2 regions of the Hoeflea sp. IMCC20628 genome follow, and region 1 is predicted to be linked to the other one. Evidence: predicted binding sites of a transcription regulator. Region 1 holds the regulator's gene; the other holds the start of a gene.
What was found. Region 1 encodes LexA, which represses DNA repair genes until DNA is damaged. Its sites were predicted from a motif close to TGTTCNNNNTGTGTTCNG; they were not measured.
Positions count from the first base shown of each region.

Region 2: IMCC20628_RS14065 (glycosyl transferase) is a predicted target of LexA. The motif match lies at 2,554-2,571, and genes of this name have one in related genera.

Region 1 covers NZ_CP011479.1:2,201,865-2,212,850, reverse strand. The annotation lists gene lpxA (acyl-ACP--UDP-N-acetylglucosamine O-acyltransferase) at 1-550, shown strand, start outside; gene lpxI (UDP-2,3-diacylglucosamine diphosphatase LpxI) at 556-1,437, shown strand; gene lpxB (lipid-A-disaccharide synthase) at 1,437-2,597, shown strand; gene gltA (citrate synthase) at 2,670-3,959, opposite strand; gene IMCC20628_RS10425 (ComEC/Rec2 family competence protein) at 4,274-6,733, shown strand; gene lexA (transcriptional repressor LexA) at 6,899-7,615, opposite strand; gene glp (gephyrin-like molybdotransferase Glp) at 7,727-8,938, opposite strand; gene moaC (cyclic pyranopterin monophosphate synthase MoaC) at 8,944-9,444, opposite strand; gene trpC (indole-3-glycerol phosphate synthase TrpC) at 9,446-10,258, opposite strand; gene trpD (anthranilate phosphoribosyltransferase) at 10,263-10,986, opposite strand, start outside.
Region 2 covers NZ_CP011479.1:2,945,878-2,956,863, reverse strand. The annotation lists gene IMCC20628_RS14080 (F0F1 ATP synthase subunit B) at 1-384, shown strand, start outside; gene IMCC20628_RS14075 (ribonuclease HII) at 489-1,133, opposite strand; gene IMCC20628_RS14070 (PA0069 family radical SAM protein) at 1,307-2,464, opposite strand; gene IMCC20628_RS14065 (glycosyl transferase) at 2,656-3,171, shown strand; gene IMCC20628_RS14060 (4-(cytidine 5'-diphospho)-2-C-methyl-D-erythritol kinase) at 3,186-4,061, opposite strand; gene IMCC20628_RS14055 (tetratricopeptide repeat protein) at 4,048-5,919, opposite strand; gene IMCC20628_RS14050 (polyprenyl synthetase family protein) at 6,115-7,131, opposite strand; gene IMCC20628_RS14045 (DUF2007 domain-containing protein) at 7,264-7,509, shown strand; gene IMCC20628_RS14040 (methyltransferase) at 7,565-8,389, shown strand; gene IMCC20628_RS14035 (S49 family peptidase) at 8,505-9,362, shown strand; gene IMCC20628_RS14030 (hypothetical protein) at 9,483-9,674, shown strand; gene IMCC20628_RS14025 (glycine--tRNA ligase subunit alpha) at 9,815-10,768, shown strand; gene IMCC20628_RS14020 (hypothetical protein) at 10,908-10,986, shown strand, end outside.

The DNA of each region.
Region 1 (10,986 bases):
GTCCTGCACGATCCGTGAGGGTGTCACCATGCACCCCGGCATGCCGGATTTTGGCGGCCAGACCACGGTCGGCGACAACTCGATGTTTCTGGCCTATTCGCACGTGGCGCATGATTGCCACGTCGGCGATAATGTCATCCTGTCCAACAATGTCTTGCTGGCCGGCCACGTCACCATCGGTGACCGCGTCATCATGGGCGGCGGTGCAGCCGTGCACCAGTTCACCCGTATCGGCCACCATGCCTTTATCGGCGGTCTGGCAGCGGTCAGCAACGATGTCATTCCCTATGGCATGCTCAACGGCAATCCGGGTGTGCTGATGGGCCTCAACATCATCGGCATGCAGCGCTCCGGCTTTGACCGACCGGCCATTCACGCGGTTCGCCGGACCTTCAAGATGATTTTTGATCCGGCAACACCGATCCGGGAAAACATTGCCCGGGTACGCGAACAGCCAGACAACAATGCAGCCGTAATGGATATCATCGGCTTTATCGACGCCGAAAGCGAACGTGCGCTGTCATCTCCGGCGCGGGGTAAGCGAGGCTGACGCCGGTGACCGCTGCAACGGGTGCGCTTGAAATCTCAGGCCGGCTGGCAATCCTTGCGGGAAAGGGCCAGTTTCCTGTCCTGATCGCCAAGGCAGCACGGCAGTTGGGTCATGACCCCTATATTTTCGGGATCAAGGGTGAGTCTGACCAGGATTGGTCCGGCTTTGACCATTTTCAGATCAGCATCGCCGATCTTTCGGCTTTTTCAAAACTGGTGCGCCGCGAGGCGATAGGCTCCATCGTGCTTGCGGGCGGCATCGGCCGTCGGCCCAAAATGTCGGACGTCCGCCCGACCTGGCGATCTCTGCTGGCGTCTCCGGCCTCGTTGCGGCTGCTTGCTTCAGGAGGCGACGACAAGCTGCTGCGCTTTGCCATCAAGGTTCTGGAAAATGAAGGCGTCAAGGTTTTGGGCGCGCAACAGGTGGCGCCAGGATTGCTGGGGCAGGTCGGCCCGCTTGGACTGGTGCGTCCGGACAAGAACGATCTGAAGGATATCGCCGCCGCGTCCGAGGCGGCGCTGGCGCTTGGCCGGCTGGATGTCGGGCAGGGGGCGGTGTCCGTGCGCGGCCGTGTGGTTGCCCTGGAAGGGCTTGAGGGGACTGATGCCATGCTGGAGCGCGTGGCAGGTCTGCGCGTCGACAAGCGGCTCTCAGCCGGACGTGGTGGGGTTCTGGTCAAACTGTGCAAGCCAGGCCAGGATGAGCGTGCCGATCTGCCGTCCATCGGTCCAGACACGGTGACCAACGCCCATGCAGCCGGACTCGCCGGGATCGCGGTCGAAGCGGGACGGGCGCTGGTACTCGAGCGCGAGACTGTGGTTGCCGAGGCGGACAGGTTGGGCCTGTTCGTAATCGGCATAATACCGGGTGCGGAAGGACAAGGCTGATGGCAACGCTGAAACTGGCTGTTGTTGCCGGCGAACCATCCGGCGATATTCTCGGCGCGGATCTGATCCGTGCCATAGCCGCCGAAACAGGTCAGCAGCCGGAGTTGGTTGGCGTTGGCGGTCCGCGACTGATAGCCCAGGGCCTGACATCGCTGTTTGATTACAGCGAATTGTCGATCATGGGATTTACCGCGGTCATCGCAAGATTGCCGAAACTGATCCGGCGGATCCGCCAGACAGCCGACGCGATCATCGCATCGAGGCCCGACTGCCTGGTGATCATCGACAGTCCGGATTTTTCGCATCGCGTTGCTCGAAAAGTTCGCCAGGCTTTGCCGGACCTCAAGATCATCAATTACGTTTGTCCCACCGTCTGGGCCTGGAAGCCGGAGCGGGCGGCAGCAATGACCGCCTATGTGGATCACGTGCTGTCGATCTTCCCGTTCGAGCCGGAAATTGTCGCGCAGCTTGGCGGGCCACCGCTGACCTATGTCGGGCACCGCTTGATGGATGATCCGGGCCTGGTTGCCGCGCATGAGGCTCAGGTGGCCCGGCGGCAGAGCAGAGCGCAAGATGAGCCGCCGATGTGCCTGATCCTGCCGGGTTCGCGCCGCAGCGAGGTCAAGCGGCTTGCACCGGCGTTTGGCGAGGCGGCAAGACTGCTTGCCGAGATCAATCCGGAGATGACCTTCGTGCTTCCCGCCGGCGCCCACGTCGAACGCCAGATCCGCGACGAGGTTCTGGATTGGGATGTCGCTTGCAAGATAGTCACCGGCGACACAGCCAAGTGGCAGGCCTTTGGCCGGGCTGATGTTGCGATTGCGGCCTCCGGCACGGTTCTGCTGGAACTGGCCTTGACCGGTGTCCCGCACATGTCCTGCTACAAACTCGATCCGATCGCCCGTATGCTGTTCAACAAGATCACCACATGGACCGGTGCGCTTCCCAACCTGATTGCCGGGCACGTCGTCATTTCCGAGTTTTACGACAATCAGGTGCGCGCCGCACGTCTGGCGATCATGGCCGATCAACTGGCCGGGGACACACTCTATCGCGCCGCCGCGCTTGAGGATTTTGACCTGATCTGGTCACGCATGCGAACCGGCCAACCCGCCTCGGAACTCGCTGCCAAAACATTGCTTTCAGTCATCGGCCGCTGATCAGCGGACTGAGGCTCGGGCATGAAAAAAGGCGCCCGAAGGCGCCTTTTTCGAAGTTGAAGCCAAATCGCTTCAGCGTTTGGACACCGGTATATAATCGCGCGACGGTTCGCCGATATAGAGCTGGCGGGGACGGCCGATGCGCTGGCCCGGATCTTCGATCATTTCGCTCCACTGGGCAATCCAGCCGACGGTGCGGGCGAGAGCGAACAGCACGGTGAACATGGTGGTCGGGAACCCCAGTGCCTTCAGCGTGATGCCCGAATAGAAGTCGATGTTCGGATAGAGCTTCTTCTCGATGAAGTAGGGATCGGTCAGCGCAATCCGCTCGAGTTCCATCGCCACTTCGAGCAGCGGATCGTCCTTGATGCCGAGCTCGCTGAGCACTTCATGGCAGGTCTTCTGCATGATCTTGGCGCGCGGGTCGTAGTTCTTGTAGACCCGGTGACCAAAGCCCATCAGCCGGAAAGGATCGTTCTTGTCCTTGGCCCGGGCGACGAATTCAGGGATTTTGTCGACGCTGCCGATTTCCGCGAGCATGTTGAGCGCGGCTTCGTTGGCGCCGCCATGCGCAGGACCCCAGAGGCAGGCAATGCCGGCTGCAATGCAGGCAAACGGATTTGCGCCGGACGATCCGGCAAGACGCACGGTCGAGGTCGAGGCGTTCTGTTCGTGATCGGCATGCAGGATGAAGATGCGGTCCATGGCGCGGGCCAACACCGGATTGACCTCGTAATCTTCACACGGCACTGCAAAGCACATGCGCAGGAAGTTCGAGGCATAATCGAGATTGTTGGTCGGGTACACGAACGGCTGGCCGATATGGTACTTGTAGGCCATCGCCGCGATCGTCGGCATCTTGGCGATCATGCGCATCGAAGCGACCATGCGCTGATGCGGATCGGTGATGTCGGTTGAATCGTGATAGAACGCTGACAGCGCGCCAACGCAGCCGCACATGACGGCCATCGGGTGGGCGTCGCGGCGGAATCCGGTGAAGAACCGGCTCATCTGCTCATGCACCATGGTGTGGCGCGTCACCCGGTAGTCGAAATCAGTCTTCTGCGTCGCCGTCGGCAGTTCGCCATAAAGCAGCAGATAGCAGACCTCGAGAAAATCTCCGTGCTCAGCCAGTTGTTCGATCGGGTAGCCGCGATGCAACAACACCCCTTCATCACCATCGATATAGGTGATCTTGGACTCACACGAAGCCGTGGAGGTGAAGCCCGGATCATAGGTGAACGCTCCGGTATTCTTGTAAAGCGTGCCGATATCGATGACATCAGGACCGATGGTCCCGGTCTTGACCGTTAGGTCGACCTCTTTGCCGTCCACACTGAGTTTTGCTTGTCTGTCTGCCATGGCATGTCCTTCCACAAATGCAGGTCCGCAGCGCATAGCCGCGACCTTGGATGACCGTCATGGGTTAGCTATATGATTTCCCTCACCCTGCCAAGCTATGCGGAAGGCTAATTTCCACATCGCAAAATTGAAATATGATGCTTGGGATCGACTTTTAGCGCGCTGCGATAAGATATTGGAAATGCGCGAAAAATCTTGTGAAATCCAACAGGCCGGCGGCGCCGGGCGCAAGGCGTGCGCAGCCGTTGCTGCCATTTAGGGTGGCATTTACTCAGGCGCCGGGTGTAGTCTTGAATGCTTCAAGCGAGGCGTGCATGAAGCAGGCAACACGCATGGGGCTGAACCACCACATGGATGGGGCTGACAGGCCGCTCCGCCCCGCGCAGATGCGTGCCGATGCCGCCCCTGCGCTTGTATCCCTGCCAGAGCCGCATCGCCTGACCCCGTTGGGACGCTCGGCGGTCAGGGCGGCCCCGCAGCGGCTCCGGGGTGCACTTTCGCAGGCTGCCAGCCGTGAGCGCGATTGCGGACTGGCGTTTCTGTTCCTGCCGGTGGCCATGGGCGGTGGTGCCGGGTTATTCTATATGAGCCCCACTGATCCCGACCTGTTCATTGTGGGGGCAGGGATGCTGATTGCGCTGTTGTTGGCAGCGCTGTCGCGGCAAAACCACATTGCTGCAGCCCGTTGCGCAACATTTTTGGCGGCATTGTTAGCCGGTGCCCTTGCTGCGGGCATCGAGCAGCAGCGCGGCGCTGTTCTGCTCGATTCGGATGTGACAACCCGGATTGACGGACGGGTTGACGCACGTGAATTCGATGGTCAGGGCAGGGTCTGGTATTTGATCGATCTGGTTTCGACAGCGGATCCGGAAATCCGCCGTCCGCCGGCGCGGGTCCGGGTTGTCGCGCGCGCACCGCACCAGCCGGTGCCGGTCGGAGCCTTGATTTCCGGCCGGGCGCGCCTGTCCTCGCCCTCCGGTCCGGTGATGCCGGGCGGTTATGATTTTGCATTCAAGGCCTTTGTCGACGGGATCGGGGCGCATGGTTTTTTTTACAGCACACCAGAGACCGCCGCACCGACGCTGCGGCAAACCGGTCTGGTGCACCTCCTCAAGCTTCGGTTGAGAACGGTACGCGAACAGATTTCGATGCGGATTCGCACCGTGCTGCCGGGCGATCCGGGCGGGGTCGCGGCAGCCCTTGCTGTCTCGGACCGGCGCGGCATTTCCAAGGCGACACAGGATGCGCTCAGGGCCACGGGTCTGGCCCATATTCTGGCGATCTCCGGCCTGCACATGGCGCTCGCCGCCGGCACGCTCTACATCGGACTGAGAAAAGGCCTGGCGCTGTTTCCAACGCTGGTTGAAGCGTTCCCGGTCAAGAAGATCGCAGCCATCGGCGCGCTGCTGACGGCCACGGCCTATCTGCTGATTTCCGGCGGCAGCGTCGCGACACAGCGCGCCTGGGTGATGCTGGCCGTCATGCTGATTGCCGTGCTGGCTGATCGCAGCGCGCTGACCATGCGCAATGTCGCCCTTTCGGCAATTGTCATCATCGTGCTGACGCCGTCCGCAGTGGTCGGTCCAGGATTTCAGATGTCATTTGCAGCCACCGCCGCGCTGATAGCGGCCTATGCCGTCTTTGCAGGCCGCGCCCGCGACCGGCCGGTCTCTGCGCCCGGCTTGCTTGGCGGGTCGATGCCTGTTCGCTGGTTCGTTGCTCTGGCCAGACTCATGCTGGGCCTGGCCATCACCTCGCTGGTCGCGGGAGTGGCCACCGGGCTGTTTTCCGCGCACCATTTTCACCGGGTAGCCGGCCATGGGCTTCTGGCCAATCTGCTGGCAATGCCGCTGGTGACCTTGGTGGTGATGCCTGCGGGGCTGGCCGCGATGTTGCTGATGCCGTTCGGCCTTGATGCCATGCCGCTGCAACTCATGGGACGTGGCATCGAAGGTGTCATCGCGATGGCCAATTATGTCGACAGTCTTGGCGGCAATATCACCGTCGGCCAGATCCCGCTCGCCGCCACCGCCACTGCCGGTGCCGGGCTTGTCTTTCTTGTGTTTCTCAGAAGCTGGCTGCATCTGTCGGGTGCGGTCTTGATCGCTCTGGGTATCGCCTTGGCGCTGCCGCCGCTCGCACGGCCGGGTCCCGATATCCTGATCAGCGAGGATGGGAAGCTGGTCGCGCTGGTCGGGCCGGAGACCTTGGCCAGCAATGCCGCGCGCCCTTCGGCTTTCGTGTTTGAGCAATGGCAGGCTGCCTTGCGGTCGCCGCCGCATTTGCCGCCGGCGAACTATCCTCAAGCCGCAGCTGACGATGTTGAAAAGGTCAAACTGCTCGATGGCTTGCTGGCCGCAGCCGTAGGCGCCCCGTCTCGGTTCCATTGCGCCGGGCGTGGTATCTGCGCCGCCATGCATCACCAGGCAAGGCTGATCGCCATCAATCAGGCGGCACTGATCGGCGCAGCTTGCGACCGGGCGGACGTCGTGGTGGTGGCAATACCTGTCCATATGCGGACCTGCCGCTCGGGCGCGGTGCTCGTCACCTCGCGCAGCCTGCGCCGCAGCGGGGCTATGACGCTCACCATTCTGGCCAGGCCATCAGCCGCGGCAGAGGATCAGTCAGAAGATCTGTCGGGTGGAGGCAGGGTCGGGAAAACAATGAAAAGGCCGGAATTCAGGATCAGGACGGCGCTGCAAGGTATCGTCCGCCCCTGGACGATCCAGCGCTATTACGACTGGCGAACCCGAAGCTATGATCTGCCTGATTGAAGGGGAGTCACCGCGGGTCGCGCGAGAGCGCGCAGCGGTCTTGCGATGCCGACATGCAATAGCATCGGCCAGTTGCGCTTCACCCGTGTCCGTTGCGACGTCACAACAACTTGAAGGCGTCAGGCCGACCGGATCGCCCGGTCAGCCACATGCTTGCAGATCGGGTCAGTGATAGCGCCGGATCAGGCCGACAAGCTTGCCCTGCACCTTGATCCGGTCGGGACCGAAAATGCGGGTCTCATAGGCCGGGTTGGCCGCTTCAAGCGCAATCGAGGCGCCCTTGCGGCGGAACCGCTTCAGCGTGGCTTCCTCGTCATCGACCAGGGCCACGACAATGTCACCGGGGCTTGCGGTCGACACGTTGCGGATCACCACGGTGTCGCCGTCGAAAATCCCGGCCTCGATCATCGAATCGCCTTTGACCTCGAGCGCGTAGTGATCACCGGGTCCGATCATCTCCACCGGCACGGTGATGGTGTGGGTGATGTTCTGGATCGCCGAAATCGGAACACCGGCAGCAATCCGGCCCATCATCGGCACTTCGGCCACCTGCGAGGCCTCGTCATTGGCGGCCGTGGCGCGGCGGGTTGGCTCCGGCGTCTTGCCAAGGCTGCCCTCGATGACGCTGGGCGAGAAGCCGCGCCGGGGCTGCAGATTGGCCTGGTAGCTGTCGGGCAGTTTGATCACCTCAAGCGCGCGCGCCCGGTTTGGCAGCCGGCGGATGAAGCCGCGTTCTTCCAGCGCCGTGATCAGCCGGTGAATGCCGGATTTGGACGCCAGGTTGAGTGCATCCTTCATTTCGTCGAACGAAGGCGGGATGCCGCTTTCTTTCATCCGTTCGTGAATGAAGAGAAGAAGCTCGTGCTGTTTGCGCGTCAACATTGTCGATTTACCCCGGTGGCCGGCTCGCTGGTCGAGCGTGAAACAAAACCAGAACTCAGCTAGCATGTTCCATATGTGTTCCGCAAGGGCTAAAGAAACAATGAAAGAACATCAGGGGCGCAAAACGAGCACGTCGCAAGTAGAACCGGCTTTTGCAGGTAATGCGAAAGGCGGCCTTATAATCAGGCAGCGTGCGTCTGCGAACACCTTGATCAGCGATGAATCCTGGTGAGCCGCCGGAGTTGCGGTCAATTGTCCATTCGGTCCGGTGGCAAGGTCACTTCGGATATAGTCCTGACGCTGGTCATTCTCCGGCATGTCCTTGGTCAGTATGGCTTTTTTCATCCGGTCCGGATCCGGACGGCCGCCAAGCCTGGTCACCAGCGGCTCGAGAAACAGATGCGCGCACACCAGGCTTGAGGCCGGATTGCCAGGCAAGCCCAGCACCCGCATAGGGCCGAGATTGCCCGACATCAGCGGCTTGCCGGGGCGCATGGCGATACGCCAGAAATCCAGTGCCATGCCGCGCCCGGTCAGCGCCTTTTGTACCAGGTCATGATCGCCCACCGAAGCACCGCCAATGGTCACCAGCACGTCCGCGCCCTGCGCCAGTGCCGAATCAATTGCCGAATCAAGCGCCTCCATGCGGTCAGCCGCAATGCCCAGATCAATGATGTCAGCCCCGGCCTCACGCGCCAGGGCTGCGACGCCAAAGGTGTTGGATGCGATGATCTGATCCGGGCCGAGCGCCTGGCCGGGCAGGCGCAATTCGTCACCGGTGGCGAGAATGGCGACCCGGGGTTTGCGCGTCACAGGCAACGATGCGTGGTTCATCGCTGCGGCAAAGGTGATGGCGCCGGCATCGAGCAGCCGTCCGGCTGCAAGGCCGATCTTGCCGGTCTCGAAATCATTGCCTGCATCGCGGATGAAACGGCCCGCGACCGGCGCCTCGTTGATCCGGACGGATCCGTCCTCGAGCCTTTCGGCATGTTCCTGAATGACGATGGCGTCCGGGCCTTCGGGCACCGGCGCGCCGGTAAAGATGCGAATCACAGATCCCGGGGCCAATGCGCCGTCAAATCCATGACCGGCAGCAGATTCGCCCTGCAACGTCAGAATGGCTCCGGCGCTCGCCTCGCTGGCCCGCACTGCATAACCGTCCATGGCGGAGGCAGCGAAGGGAGGGTGGGTCCGCAACGCCTTGAGGTCACGGGCAAGCACCCGCCCGGATGCCTCTGCCAGCGGCAGCATCTCCGGTTCGCTTGCAGGCGCCGCAGTCTCGAGTATCCGAGCGAGCGCTTCGTCAACCGGCATCAATGCCATTGGAACTATCCCTTCGTCTGCGCAGTCCAGTCGCCGGATTTGCCGCCGGATTTGGCCAGCACCCGGATGCTGCCGATCTCCATGCCCCGGTCAACCGCCTTGGCCATGTCATATATCGTCAGGCAGGTCACCGACACGGCGGTCAGCGCTTCCATCTCGACACCGGTCTTGCCGGTGAGCTTGGCCAGCGCCTGAACCCGCAAGCCGGGCAGGGCCTCATCGGCCTTTATGTCGACGCTCACCTTGGTCAACGCCAGCGGATGGCACAGCGGAATGAGGTTGGCGGTCTGCTTGGCCGCCATGATCCCGGCAATTCTGGCCGCCCCGATGACGTCACCCTTTTTCATGTCGCCGGCAAGAATAAGCGCCAGCGTCTCGGGCTTCATCCGCACAAAGCCCTCGGCCTCGGCAACCCGCACCGTGTCGGCCTTGTCGCCGACATCGACCATGGTCGCCGATCCGTCTTCCGCCAGATGTGTCAGCCGTGGACCGCTATCATCCGCCATCTCAGTGTGCCGCTTCCGTGGTGCTGCCGGTGAGCAAGGCCGTCGTCGCCGCTGCAACGTCTTGCTGGCGCATCAGGCTTTCTCCGACCAGAAATGTCGAAATCCCGCTTCTGGACAGCCGTTCGCAGTCGGCAAACGAACCGATGCCGCTTTCGCCCACCAGAATGCGGTCGTCAGGCACCATCGCCGCCAGCCGCTCGGAGACCGTCAGCGATACCTCGAAAGTGCGCAAATTGCGGTTGTTGACGCCAATCAGCCGGCTGCCGAGCTTCAATGCCCGCTCCATCTCTGCCTCGTCATGCACCTCGATCAGCGCCGCCATGCCAAGCCCGTGGGCTTCATCTTCGAGCCGCCTTGCGTCGTCATCGCTCAGGCAGGCCATGATGATCAGGATCGCGTCGGCGCCCCAGGCACGCGCCTCGTGCACCTGGTAGGGGTCGAACATGAAATCCTTGCGCAGCGCGGGCAGGGCGCAGGCGTCGCGGGCAGCCGTCAAGAACTCCGGTGCGCCCTGAAACGACGGAGCGTCGGTCAGCACTGACAGACACGCTGCACCTCCGGCCGCATAGGCCTTGGCCAGCGACGGCGGATCGAAATCAGCACGGATCAGGCCTTTGGATGGGCTGGCCTTCTTGATCTCGGCAATAAGTGCAAAGCCGCCGGCACGGTGCTTGGCCTCAAGCGCTGCAACAAAGCCGCGTGGGGCTTCCATGTCGCGCGCCCCCGCCTTGAGCTCAGCCAGCGGGTTAGCCGTCTTGGCGGCGGCAATCTCGTCGCGCTTGTAGGCTTCGATCCGGGTCAGGATATCGCTCATCGCCTCATCCCGCCTTTGGCGCAGGCGCATGGGCATGCGACACGCTGATCAGCTTGTCGAGAGTTCCAAGCGCTGCGCCGCTGTCGATGGAGGCGACGGCCATGCTGATCGCTTCGGGCATCGTCTCGGCCTTGCCCGCCACCACCAGCGCTCCGGCGGCGTTGAGCACAGAGATGTCGCGGTAGGCGCTGATTTCGCCCTCGAGCAGCCGTTTCAGCGCCGCCGCATTGTGCACGCCATCACCGCCCTTGAGCAGGTCGAGCGAAACCCGTGCCAAGCCCAGGTCTTCCGGCGTCATTTCAAAATTGCGAATCTTGCCGTTTTCCAGGGCCACCACCTGGGTCACACCCGTCGTGGTCATCTCGTCGAGCCCGTCGCCATGCACCACCCAGACGGCCTCCGATCCGAGATCGCGCAACACCTGCGCCAACGGGTCGAGCCAGTAGGGCGAGAACACCCCGAGCAACTGCTTCTTGACGCCGGCCGGATTGGAGAGCGGTCCTAGAAGGTTGAAAATCGTGCGGGTGCCAAGCTCGACCCGGCTTGGGCCGACATGGCGCATCGCCGAATGATGCGCCGGTGCAAACATGAAGCCGACACCGGCCTGATCGATGCAGGCAGCAATGCCTTTCGGATCAAGCTCCAGCGAGATCCCCAGCGCAGACAGTGCATCCGCCGTGCCTGACTTCGACGACAGCGCCCGGTTGCCGTGTTTGGCAACCTTGACG
Region 2 (10,986 bases), 740 kb from region 1:
AAGCGCGCCGACCAGATCCGCAACGAACTCGAACAGGCCAAGAAGCTGCGCGAAGAAGCTCAGCAATTGCTTGCCGAGTATCAGCGCAAGCGCAAGGAAGCTGAAACCGAGGCGGCGAGCATTCTCAGCGCCGCCGAACGCGAAGCTGCAGTCTTGCGCGAAGACGCCAAGGCCAAGACCGAAGAATACATCAGCCGCCGCACCGCGATGGCTGAACTGAAAATCAGTCAGGCAGAGACCGATGCAATCAACGAGGTTCGCGCCTCGGCGGTTGATCTGGCGCTTGTCGCGGCCGAAAAGCTGATTGGCTCGAAAGTTGACAGCAAGGTTTCCGGCGACCTGTTCAAGGGTTCGCTTGGCGATCTGAAGGCCCGGCTCAACTGAGCCGATCGACCGAGTAACAGAATTTAGGCCGGGATCGTCTCCCGGCCTTTTTCGTTTTTGGTGGGGGCAATTTGCAGACATCTGCAGCGTTAACCGGAACCGGTTCAATCCTTGCGCATCGGCCGGAAGGTCATGCGGTGCAGCGGGCAGGGGCCGTGATCTGCAATGGCCTGGAGATGCTTTGGCGCCCCGTAGCCCATGTGGCTGTCAAATCCGTAGAGCGGATGATCCAGCGCCGCGCGTGTCATCATCCGGTCCCGCGTGACTTTTGCAACGATCGAAGCTGCGGCAATCGACAGCGAGCGCGAATCCCCCTTGACCAGCGCCCGGGCCATGCAATCAAGCCCCGGAGGCACATCGCGGCCATCGACCAGTGCGAACCCGACCTTCATTGGCAGCGCGGCAAGCGCCCGTCGCATTGCAGTCAGGCTCGCCGCGCGGATGTCGGTCGCCTCGATTTCGCGGGCCGAGGCGCTGGCAAACGCCACCTGTGACGACGCCAGAATCGCTTCATACAATCGTTCACGTGTGGCCCGTTTTAACAGCTTCGAATCATTGAGGCCTTCGGGGATAGCGTTGAAATCGAGAATCACAGCCGCAGCGACAACAGGTCCTGCGAGCGGGCCGCGTCCGGCTTCGTCGATACCGGCCACAATGCCGAAACCACTTTGGACAGCATGCTGCTCAAAGCGATAATCAGGCATCGCCGGGTAATCTGGAAACAGGGAATCAGGCGGGGTACGAGCCATTGCGGCGAAACTCGCACACCCGCCTGATCCTCTGCAAGGCCCGGCGGCGGGGACGGGATGCCGCGCGGGCGCCGGACCGCCCTGTAATGGGGCGGCGGACGGTCCGGATCTGTCGCCGCGCGTGTGGATATGCGCGCGGAAATTCTCTCGAAGCCCGGAAAGCCGGGGTTGGCTTACAGCAGGCTCAACTGAACCCCTTCGCCATGCGGCGGCACGAAGTGATCGATCCGCAACGGCGATTTTCTCAAGTTCAGGCCAAGTCGCTTGGCAGTCAGCTCGAAACGGCGGCCAATTTGCCAGGCATAGGGGCCGGTTCCGCGCATCCGGGTGCCGAACTCCGCGTCATAGTCCTTGCCGCCGCGCATCGAGCGGACCAGCGACATCACGTGCCGGTAGCGATCCGGGTAATGCCGCAGCAGCCAGTCGCGAAACAGCGGACTGACTTCAATCGGCAACCGCAGCATGACATAGCCTGCTGCATCCGCGCCCGCCGCCTTGGCGGAATCGAGAATGCGCTCGATCTCGTGGTCATTGAGGCCGGGAATAACCGGTGCTGCCATCACCGAGACCGGAATGCCGGCCTCCGATAGCGCGCGGATGGTCTCCAGCCGCTTCTCCGGTGTTGACGCCCGTGGTTCCAGGGTGCGTGCCAGCTTGCGGTCAAGCGTTGTCACCGACAGCGCCACCCGGGCAAGGCCCTTCGAGGCCATGCGTGACAGGATGTCGATGTCGCGCACCACCAGTGCCGATTTGGTGACGATGCCGACAGGGTGTCCGGCCGCTTCCAGCACCTCGAGCAATTGCCGGGTGATTCGCCACTGCTTTTCGACCGGCTGGTAGGGATCGGTGTTGGTGCCGATGGCGATCGGCTGAACCTTGTAGCCCGGTTTCGACAGTTCCCGCTCCAGAAGCCGCGGCGCGTCGGGTTTGGCAAACAGTTTTGCCTCGAAATCGACACCCGCCGACAGTCCCATATAGGCATGGGTCGGCCGCGCGAAACAATAGACACAGCCATGCTCGCAACCGCGATAGGGATTGATGGAACGGTCGAAGGACAAATCCGGGGACTGGTTCTTGGTGATGATGGTACGCGGCTTTTCAATCTGCACTTCGGTCTTGAACGGCGCCAGATCCTCGAGGCTGCTCCAGCCGTCGTCAAAAACCTCACGGTTGCTGATCTCGAAGCGGCCCGACATGTTGAGCCCGGCGCCGCGACCGCGAATCCGGTCATCGGCCACGCGCATGCCGCTTGCCACAATATGCGCATCCGCTTCGCCGGCGTTCAGGCCGGGGGCGAATGCTGTCTGTTTCAACGTCGAAAGGCTCGGCATAAGACCTCCATACGCCCCGAAGCGGGGACAAAACTGCGGCTTGGCAAGGAATGGTGCCGGTTAACTGACTATATTCCTATCTGAAAAAAGAGAACGTAGCAAGAACAAAATATCGAGGCGCACCGTGAACCCGGTTCGATTTGCGTGTTCATCTGGCTGGCATCTCGTTCGTGCATGGATTAGAAGGCGCCATGATCAGCGTGTTTATTGAATGCAAGGACCAGGAAAAGGCGCTGGCGGTGACGTTGGCAGCGCTTGTCCATGGTGCCGTCGAGGGCCTCGTCGCCGAAGTGGTTATTCTGGATCGGGGCTCTTCCGACGGCACTGCCTTGCTGGCCGATGCGGCGGGATGCCGGTTTCTTGAAGATCCGGATCTGCGCGATGTCGTCGCTTCTGCGCGGGGCGACTGGCTCTTGCTGATTGAACCGGGCGCACGCCCGCTTCTCGGCTGGGTCGATCACATGGGACAGCATATGGCGGTGGCGCAGCAGGCCGCACGATTGCGTCCGTCGCGTGAATACAGACTGCCGTTTTTCAAGCGCTGGCGCCGCCGTCTGTCAGCGCTGGAGCATGGGGTGCTGATGCCAAAGCGTCAGGCGATCGCGAATGCGAAATCAGGCCATTCACTTGAAAGTCTCGGGCGTGGTCTGGCGATGAAGCGGCTCAATTGTGAAATCGTCCCGGCGGCGGTTCTGGCGCTGTCATAACACGCCGCGATTGTTCAGCCCTGAGACAGCGTCTGCGTGGCTTGGATGAACCAGCTGGGTTGTTCATCGCGCAATCGCTGTGCTGCGTCCTGTGCAGCCTCTGTGGACTGATACAGCCCAAAGCAACTCGCTCCCGACCCCGACATCCGGACAAACTGCGCGCCAGAGTCACGTACCGCAGAGAGGCAGTCCGCGATATCCGGAACCAGCTGCATCGCCGGCGACTGCAGATCATTGCGGGTTTGCGATAGCCACTCGACAAAGCGGTGCTTGTCGGTGAGCCCTTCGGGCGCGGGCAAGGGGGTATTGTCCCGGCGCTGAAGCTTTGAGAAAACAGCAGGCGTCGAGATGCCGATGCGCGGATTGACAATCACCAGGTCGAGCGCAAATCCCAGCTTAACCGGATCCAGCGCTTCGCCGATGCCGCGGGCAATCAGCGGCTGTCCGCTCAGGCACATCGGCACATCGGCCCCGAGGCCAAGAGCGATCGTCGACAGTGTTTCCGGTTCCGGTGCAAAATTCCAGATCCGGCACAGGGCTTTCAGCGTTGCTGCTGCGTCGGCTGATCCGCCGCCTATGCCCGAGGCGACGGGAAGCCGTTTGTCGAGCCGGATCTGAACCGGTGCTGCTTCCATTCCCGATCGGTGTGCCGCAGCGCGCAAGCTGTCACGGGCGCGGACGACCAGATTGCTCTGTGTATCCTCCGCCGTCAGCGCACCGGATTCAGGCCCTTCCAGGATAAACCCGTCCCGGTCCGAGAGCTCCACCGACACGAGGTCGCCGAGATCGGTAAAGACCACCAGACTTTCGATCAGATGGTAGCCGTCGGCACGCTGCCCGGTGACATGCAGCGCCAGGTTGATCTTGGCCGGCGCCTCAAGCGTGAGCATAAAGCCGCTGGTTCAAATCACTTGGCCGCGTCGTATCATCAGGTGTTCCCAGCCCGGCCCGGCGTGGATCATTCTCGACCGGTCCAAGATCGGTCTTCTTGTCGCTACCGGCCTCCTCAGATTGCGGCAGCGCCGGTGCGCCGTCCTTTGAACCGCCATTGTCGGCTGCCGGCACCGACGGATCGAGCACCGGCAAGCCTTCGCTCAGCTTGAGTTCGATCTGCGGCTTGAGGTCGGCTTCGGGTTCATTGGACAATGCGCGTTTCCACTGAAACGAGGCCTCCAGCTCACGCCCGACGCGCCAATAGGCGTCGCCAAGGTGATCATTGATTGTCGGGTCTGCCGGCTTGAGTTCGACAGCGCGCTCCAGTTCACGCACTGCGTCATCATACTGGGAAAGCCGGAAATGCGCCCAGCCGAGCGAATCGACGATATAGCCGTCATTAGGCCTCAGATCGACGGCGGCGCGGATCAGGTCCATCCCCTCTTCGAGGTTGATGTTCATGTCGATCCAGGAATAGCCCAGATAATTCATCACCTGCGGCTGTTCGGGATAGAGTTCCAGTGCGCGCTTGAAATGCGCCTCTGCCTTCGGCCAGTGCTTGAGCCGTTCATTGGCAATTCCGGCCTGGAAAAACAAGTTCCAGTCACTGCGAGTCGGCGCCGGGCCGATAACCGAGATGGCAGTCTCATAGGTGAGCGCCATTTCGACATAGTCCTTGTCCTGAGACAGAACGCTGCCATAGGCCAGGTAACTGCGGATATCCTTGGGATCGGAGTCAATGAGTGCCTTGAGATGGTCCTTGGCTTCGCCATTGCGGCCGAGATCGGCAAGTGCCAGCCCCAGTTGAAGCTCTGAAACCCGGCGCATCGGCGAGGCTTCCGGTACAGCTTCATAGATCGCGATGGCATCTTCGGCCTTGCCCAGTCGTTCTTTCAGGCCACCCAGAATCACCAGTGTCTCGGCATTTGCGGGATCAAGCGTTCTGGCGAATTGCAGATAGACGGCAACGGTCTCTTCCGCGCCATCACGGTTGAGCGCGCTGCCCAGCGTGAACAAGGCTGCCGCCGCGCCCTGCTGCGCAGTCTTCACCCCAGCCTCCGGCTTGTTACCGTCCAGGATCAGCTGTTTGAGCGCGGCAAGCGGTGCGTAGCCGGGTGAAAACTCTTCGCCCGCAGCAAGCGCATCCAAGGCAGCGCGTTGATTTCCGTTGCGTGCTTCCATTCCAGCCAGCGCCATGACGGCGCGGATATAGGTGTCGGGTGCAGCACCGCCACCCTGCGGGTCGGCAATCAGGTCGGTAAGGTGCTTCCGGGCGGCGTCCTTGTTGCCCATCGCCAGCGACATGGCACCGGCATGATAGCGGGTGAACACCGGATACCAGGGCGGACCTTCCAGCGCGAGGATCGACTTGAGGGCTGCTTCCCCCTTGCCGTCTCCGAATTCCGCCCATGATTTCAACAGCATATTAAGCAATCGGTCGATTGGATTGCTGTTGTCGGGATCGAGAAGGTTTGCCGCCTTGCGGTATTCGCGCTTGGTTGTGGCTTCGACCATCATCGCCAGACGCGAAACCTGTGCGACCGCCGGATCATCCTTCATCTCACGCGCCAGTGCGGCACCCTCTGTAAAACGGCCATCGATAAAAAGCGCCACCATCAACCGCTGCCGGACATCACTGTTTTCCGGGTCGAACTCCAGCGCCTTGCGATAATATTCGATTGCGTGGACGGTATCATTGTCGACGTCAGCCGTTTGTCCGGCCAGGAAAGCACCTGCGAAACCGAGGAAGTTGGGTTGCAGTTCTTCCACCTGCTCAGTGGCTGCCGAAGCCGCGTGGCTGGTCAGAGGAACCATCACCCCGCTCAGGGAAACAAATACACCCAGCGCTACGCTGGCCGTTAACCGGGCTGTCAAAATTCGCCGCATAAAGTCCTGCCTCATGTTCAATTTGGCCATGCTTCAGCCAGTTGCTGAAGTACAATTGCCCAACACAATGGCTTTTTTGGCGCAGGGCAGCAAGGCCGGAAGGTCCAGCCAATTCAAGACGCTTTAGCTGGCGCGGTTCACGCAAAATGCGATGACTTCCAACAGCGCTGCCTTTTCTTCGGTGTCCGGCAACGGCGCCAGCGCATCACGCGCGATGGAAGCATAATGTTCGGCCCGGGCAGTGGTGTCTTTCAGGCTGCCATATTTGGCAATCAGGCCCTTGGCCTTTTCCAGCGCTTGCTCATCGCTGTTTCCGCCCTCGATCGCGTCACGCCAGAACGCCCGTTCTGATTCGGTTCCGCGGCGATAGGCCAGCACTACGGGCAGGGTGATCTTGCCTTCGCGGAAGTCGTCGCCGACATTCTTGCCCAGGTCGTGGGCCGATCCACCATAATCAAGCACATCGTCAATAAGCTGAAACGCCAGGCCGAGATTCATTCCGTAAGACCTCAGCGCGTTGCGCTCTGCCTTGCTGACGCCGGCAATGATGGGGCCGACTTCACAGGCAGCCGAAAACAGTGCGGCTGTCTTGGATTTGATGACGGCCAGATAATCATCTTCGGTCGTTTCCATGTTCTTGGCGACCGACAATTGCAGCACTTCACCCTCGGCGATCACCGATGCGGCGGTCGACAGCACGTCCAGCGCTTCGAGCGAACCCACCTCGACCATCATCCGGAAGGCCTGTCCAAGCAGGAAATCACCGACCAGCACGCTTGCCTGATTGCCCCAGATCATCCGCGCGGTGGAACGTCCACGCCTCAGATCGCTCTCGTCAACCACATCGTCATGCAGCAGCGTCGCCGTGTGCATGAACTCCACCGAGGTGGCGAGCTTGACATGATGTTCGCCGGTGTAGCCAAACATCGTTGCCGAAGCCAGCGTCAGCATCGGCCGCAGTCGCTTGCCTCCCGAGGAAATAAGGTGGTTGGCCACCTCCGGGATCATCGCCACATCGGAGCCTGCCTTGGACAGAATCAGCTGGTTGACGCGCTCCATGTCGGCGCGGGTACTGGCAACCAGCGGTTTGACGGATGCGTCTCTTTGTTTTCCATCTTCCAGTGAAATGACTACGCCCAATGGGTCGGACTCCTGTTTTGTCTGTGTGGGCACATTATTCAGCGCGTCCCGACACGGCAAGCGGCGATTTGGCGCGGATGGGGGTTGATAACTGATACGTTCGGATCAACAAAAGATTCCTGAGGAGAAAAAATGCACGATCTCATCCGCACCAATGACCCGGTTCTGATTTCTTTTGTCGAAAGCCTGATGCGCGATGCCGGCATTGGCTGCATGGTCGCTGACAGCGGCATGAGCATTCTCGAGGGATCAGTCGGCATCATTCCCCGGCGAATTCTGGTCGATCCGCAACAGGCAGGTCAGGCCCGCCGCATCGTCATTGATGCCGGATTGGAAAACGAGCTCCGGCCCTGGATCGACAGTGACGCGGCGACCTGACCAAAACGGCGCACGGCCCGCTTCTGCAAAGTCCGAAACTGAGCCTCGGGATGACCTGGAAACCTCGGGGGCAGTCCGGGAGCCCGGTTCGCCGGACTATTCTGTTGATGCGTTCCACGATGGTGGCTTCCATCTGCTGCAGCCACTGGGGTCGGGACACCGTGCCGGGATGGATGCCATGCTGCTGGCTGCGACCGTTCCGGAAGGAGCGCGCGGAGCGCTTGCCGATCTGGGAGCGGGAGCGGGTGCTGCGGGCCTTGCCGCAGCCGCGAGATTGCCGGACCTGAGTGTGGTTCTGGTCGAACGTTCGCCCGTCATGGCGGATTTTGCACGACGGTCATTGGTACTGACCGAAAACGCCCATCTCGTGGCCCGGGCGCAGGTGATTGAGGCCGATGTCGCGCTTCACGGAAATCAGCGCCGGTCCGCCGGTCTGCCGGACTATGCCTATGAGTATGTGATCATGAACCCGCCCTTCAATTCGGGCAGGGACCGGCAGACACCTGATCCGCTCAAGGCAGAGGCCCATGCCATGGAGATCGATGATCTGTTCGAGCGCTGGCTTCGGACCGCGGGGGCGATTCTCAAACCCGGTGGCCAGGTGTCCATCATCGCCCGTCCCGAATCGGTGTCCGATATCCTGCTGGCGCTGGGCAAACGCTTCGGCGGCGTTGAAATCACGCCGGTCTGTCCGCGTGACGGCGATGATTCGATCCGTATCCTCGTCACCGCCATCAAGGGCAGCCGCGCCCGGTTGAGTTTTCGCGACCGGATTGTTGTTCACGACGGCGCGGGAAACGGTCTTTCCGAGCTGATGAAACAGTTGAGCAATGGCCAGTCCGCCTGGCCCCGTCGCATCAAGGCCAAGCCGCCAAAATAGCGTGTTCCGCAATGTCAGGATGCTTCGCGCCATTGCACTTGGGCGGAAAGTGCATACATGATTCCAAGCTTGCTCATCCCCGTGAATGCAGGCCGCTGCCAACAGGAATTTCGTTATGGTCTCTTTGAATTCATTTTTCCCGGCCCGTTTCCGCAAGGATGTGACCGTCATCCCGGTGGTGCGGCTGCATGGGGCGATCATGGCGGGCGGAAACCAGTTCCGCCAGAACCTCAACATCGCCACCGTTGCTCCGTTACTGGCGCGCGCATTTGCAGACAAGCGGGCGCCTGCGGTGGCGATCATGATCAATTCGCCGGGTGGATCTCCGGTTCAATCGCGGCTGATCTACAAGCGCATTCGCGACCTGGCCGCGGAAAAGAACAAGAAGGTGCTGATGTTTGTCGAGGATGTGGCAGCCTCCGGTGGCTACATGATCGCCTGCGCCGGAGACGAGATCATCGCCGATCCATCATCTATCGTCGGTTCGATCGGGGTGATTTCCGCCAGTTTTGGCTTCACCGGACTGATAGACAAGATCGGCGTCGAGCGCCGGGTTTATACTGCAGGCGAAAACAAGTCATTGCTCGACCCGTTCAAGCCGGAAAATCCGGAAGATATCGCCTATCTCAAGGAGCTTCAGCTCGAAATCCACAAGGTCTTCATCGATCTGGTCAAGGAAGGCCGCGGCGCGCGTCTGGGCGATGACCCCGATATGTTCACCGGAAAATTCTGGACCGGGATGCGCGGCAAGGATCTGGGTCTGGTTGATGAGTTGGGCGACATCCGCGCGGCCTTGCGCGCCCGCTTTGGCGACAAGGTCAGGATGCGGCTGGTCAGCGCCCAGCGCGGCCTGTTCGGTCGTCGTGTGCCTGGAGTCAGTGCCGGCATGGCGGCGGGTGCTATTGCAGGGATCGGCGAAGCAGGGTTGAATACGCTTGAAGAACGCGCACTTTGGTCGCGTTACGGGCTCTAGGCCTGATGCATGTCGCGTTCAACTGGATTCATTTGAGCGCGACAAGCATCAATTCAAAGATTCACAGCGTCCTGTGTGCGTCCAATTGGATGCGCGGCGCTATAGGGAGAGGACCGCAGCATGCCGCAATTCTTTTTGCTCGCCGCCGTGGGTGCGGTTGCCTGGCTCGGCTACAAGCGTTTTGTCTCCGAAGCCGAGCGTGTCAACGCAAGGGTGAGGGACGCGGAAAAGGAAACCCGAACCGGCGCCCAGGGCACGCTGATCGAGGATCCCGAAACCGGCGAGTACCGGCTGCGCAAGCCCGACGAATAGTGTCCGGCATCTGGGCTCGATGACAGGCTTGTCTGTGTCGCGGACTTGACCACACAGACCCGTCGTGGCACCTGTCGCCGCACTTTCAAGGCCGCCCTAAACGCGGCGTGATGAGACCGCGCACCATCCGGACCAAAGCCATGACCACAGCCATTCCAGATCACATGCAGCCCACCCGCTCGTTTCAGGCGCTCATCCTCGCGCTGCATCGGTATTGGGCCGATTATGGCTGCGTTGTGCTTCAGCCCTACGATATGGAAGTTGGTGCAGGCACGTTCCACCCGGCGACGACATTGCGCTCGCTCGGCCCCAAGCCATGGAACGCAGCCTATGTGCAGCCCTCGCGCCGTCCGAAAGACGGTCGCTATGGTGAAAACCCCAACCGGCTGCAGCATTATTATCAGTATCAGGTGATCCTGAAGCCCAATCCGTCCAATCTGCAGGAGCTCTATCTCGGCTCGCTTGCTGCCATCGGTGTCGATCCGCTGCTGCATGACATCCGCTTTGTCGAGGACGACTGGGAGAGCCCGACGCTTGGCGCCTGGGGGCTTGGCTGGGAGTGCTGGTGCGACGGCATGGAAGTCAGCCAGTTCACCTATTTCCAGCAGGTCTGCGGTATCGAATGCGCGCCCGTAGCCGGCGAACTGACCTACGGCCTCGAGCGGCTGGCGATGTATGTGCAGGGCGTCGATAATGTCTATGATCTCAATTTCAACGGCCGCGAAGGCGCAGAGAAGGTGACCTATGGCGATGTCTTCCTGCAGGCCGAGCAGGAATATTCGCGCTACAATTTCGAGATGGCCGACACCGCCATCCTGCTCAAGCATTTCGAGGACGCCGAAAAGGAATGCGAAGCCATCCTGAATGCCGGTGCGCCGTCCGAGCCCGGCGCGCTGCACAAATGCGTGCTGCCGGCCTATGACCAGTGCATCAAGGCAAGCCATGTCTTCAACCTGCTCGATGCCCGCGGTGTCATTTCAGTGACCGAACGCCAGGGCTATATTTTGCGCGTGCGCAACCTGTCGCGCCAATGCGGTGAAGCATTTCTGCTTACCGACGCAGGCGGTGCCAATTTCCTGCAGGCAGCCGAGTAGCAAGCGTGCACGGCTCCGGCGAGCTATCGGCTCCCTGCTTGGCAATTTTCCAGTTTGCGACTAGCCTCCGTGCTCCAAGGGGAACAAGGGCGCACAAGGCCTAATGCTGCTGTCGTCCACGGACGGGAGATGATGCGTCATGACTGCCGAAACCGCTGCTTTGGTAACGGATGCGCTCCTGCATTCCGTGCGCAACGGCCTCATGGATAAGGAATCCC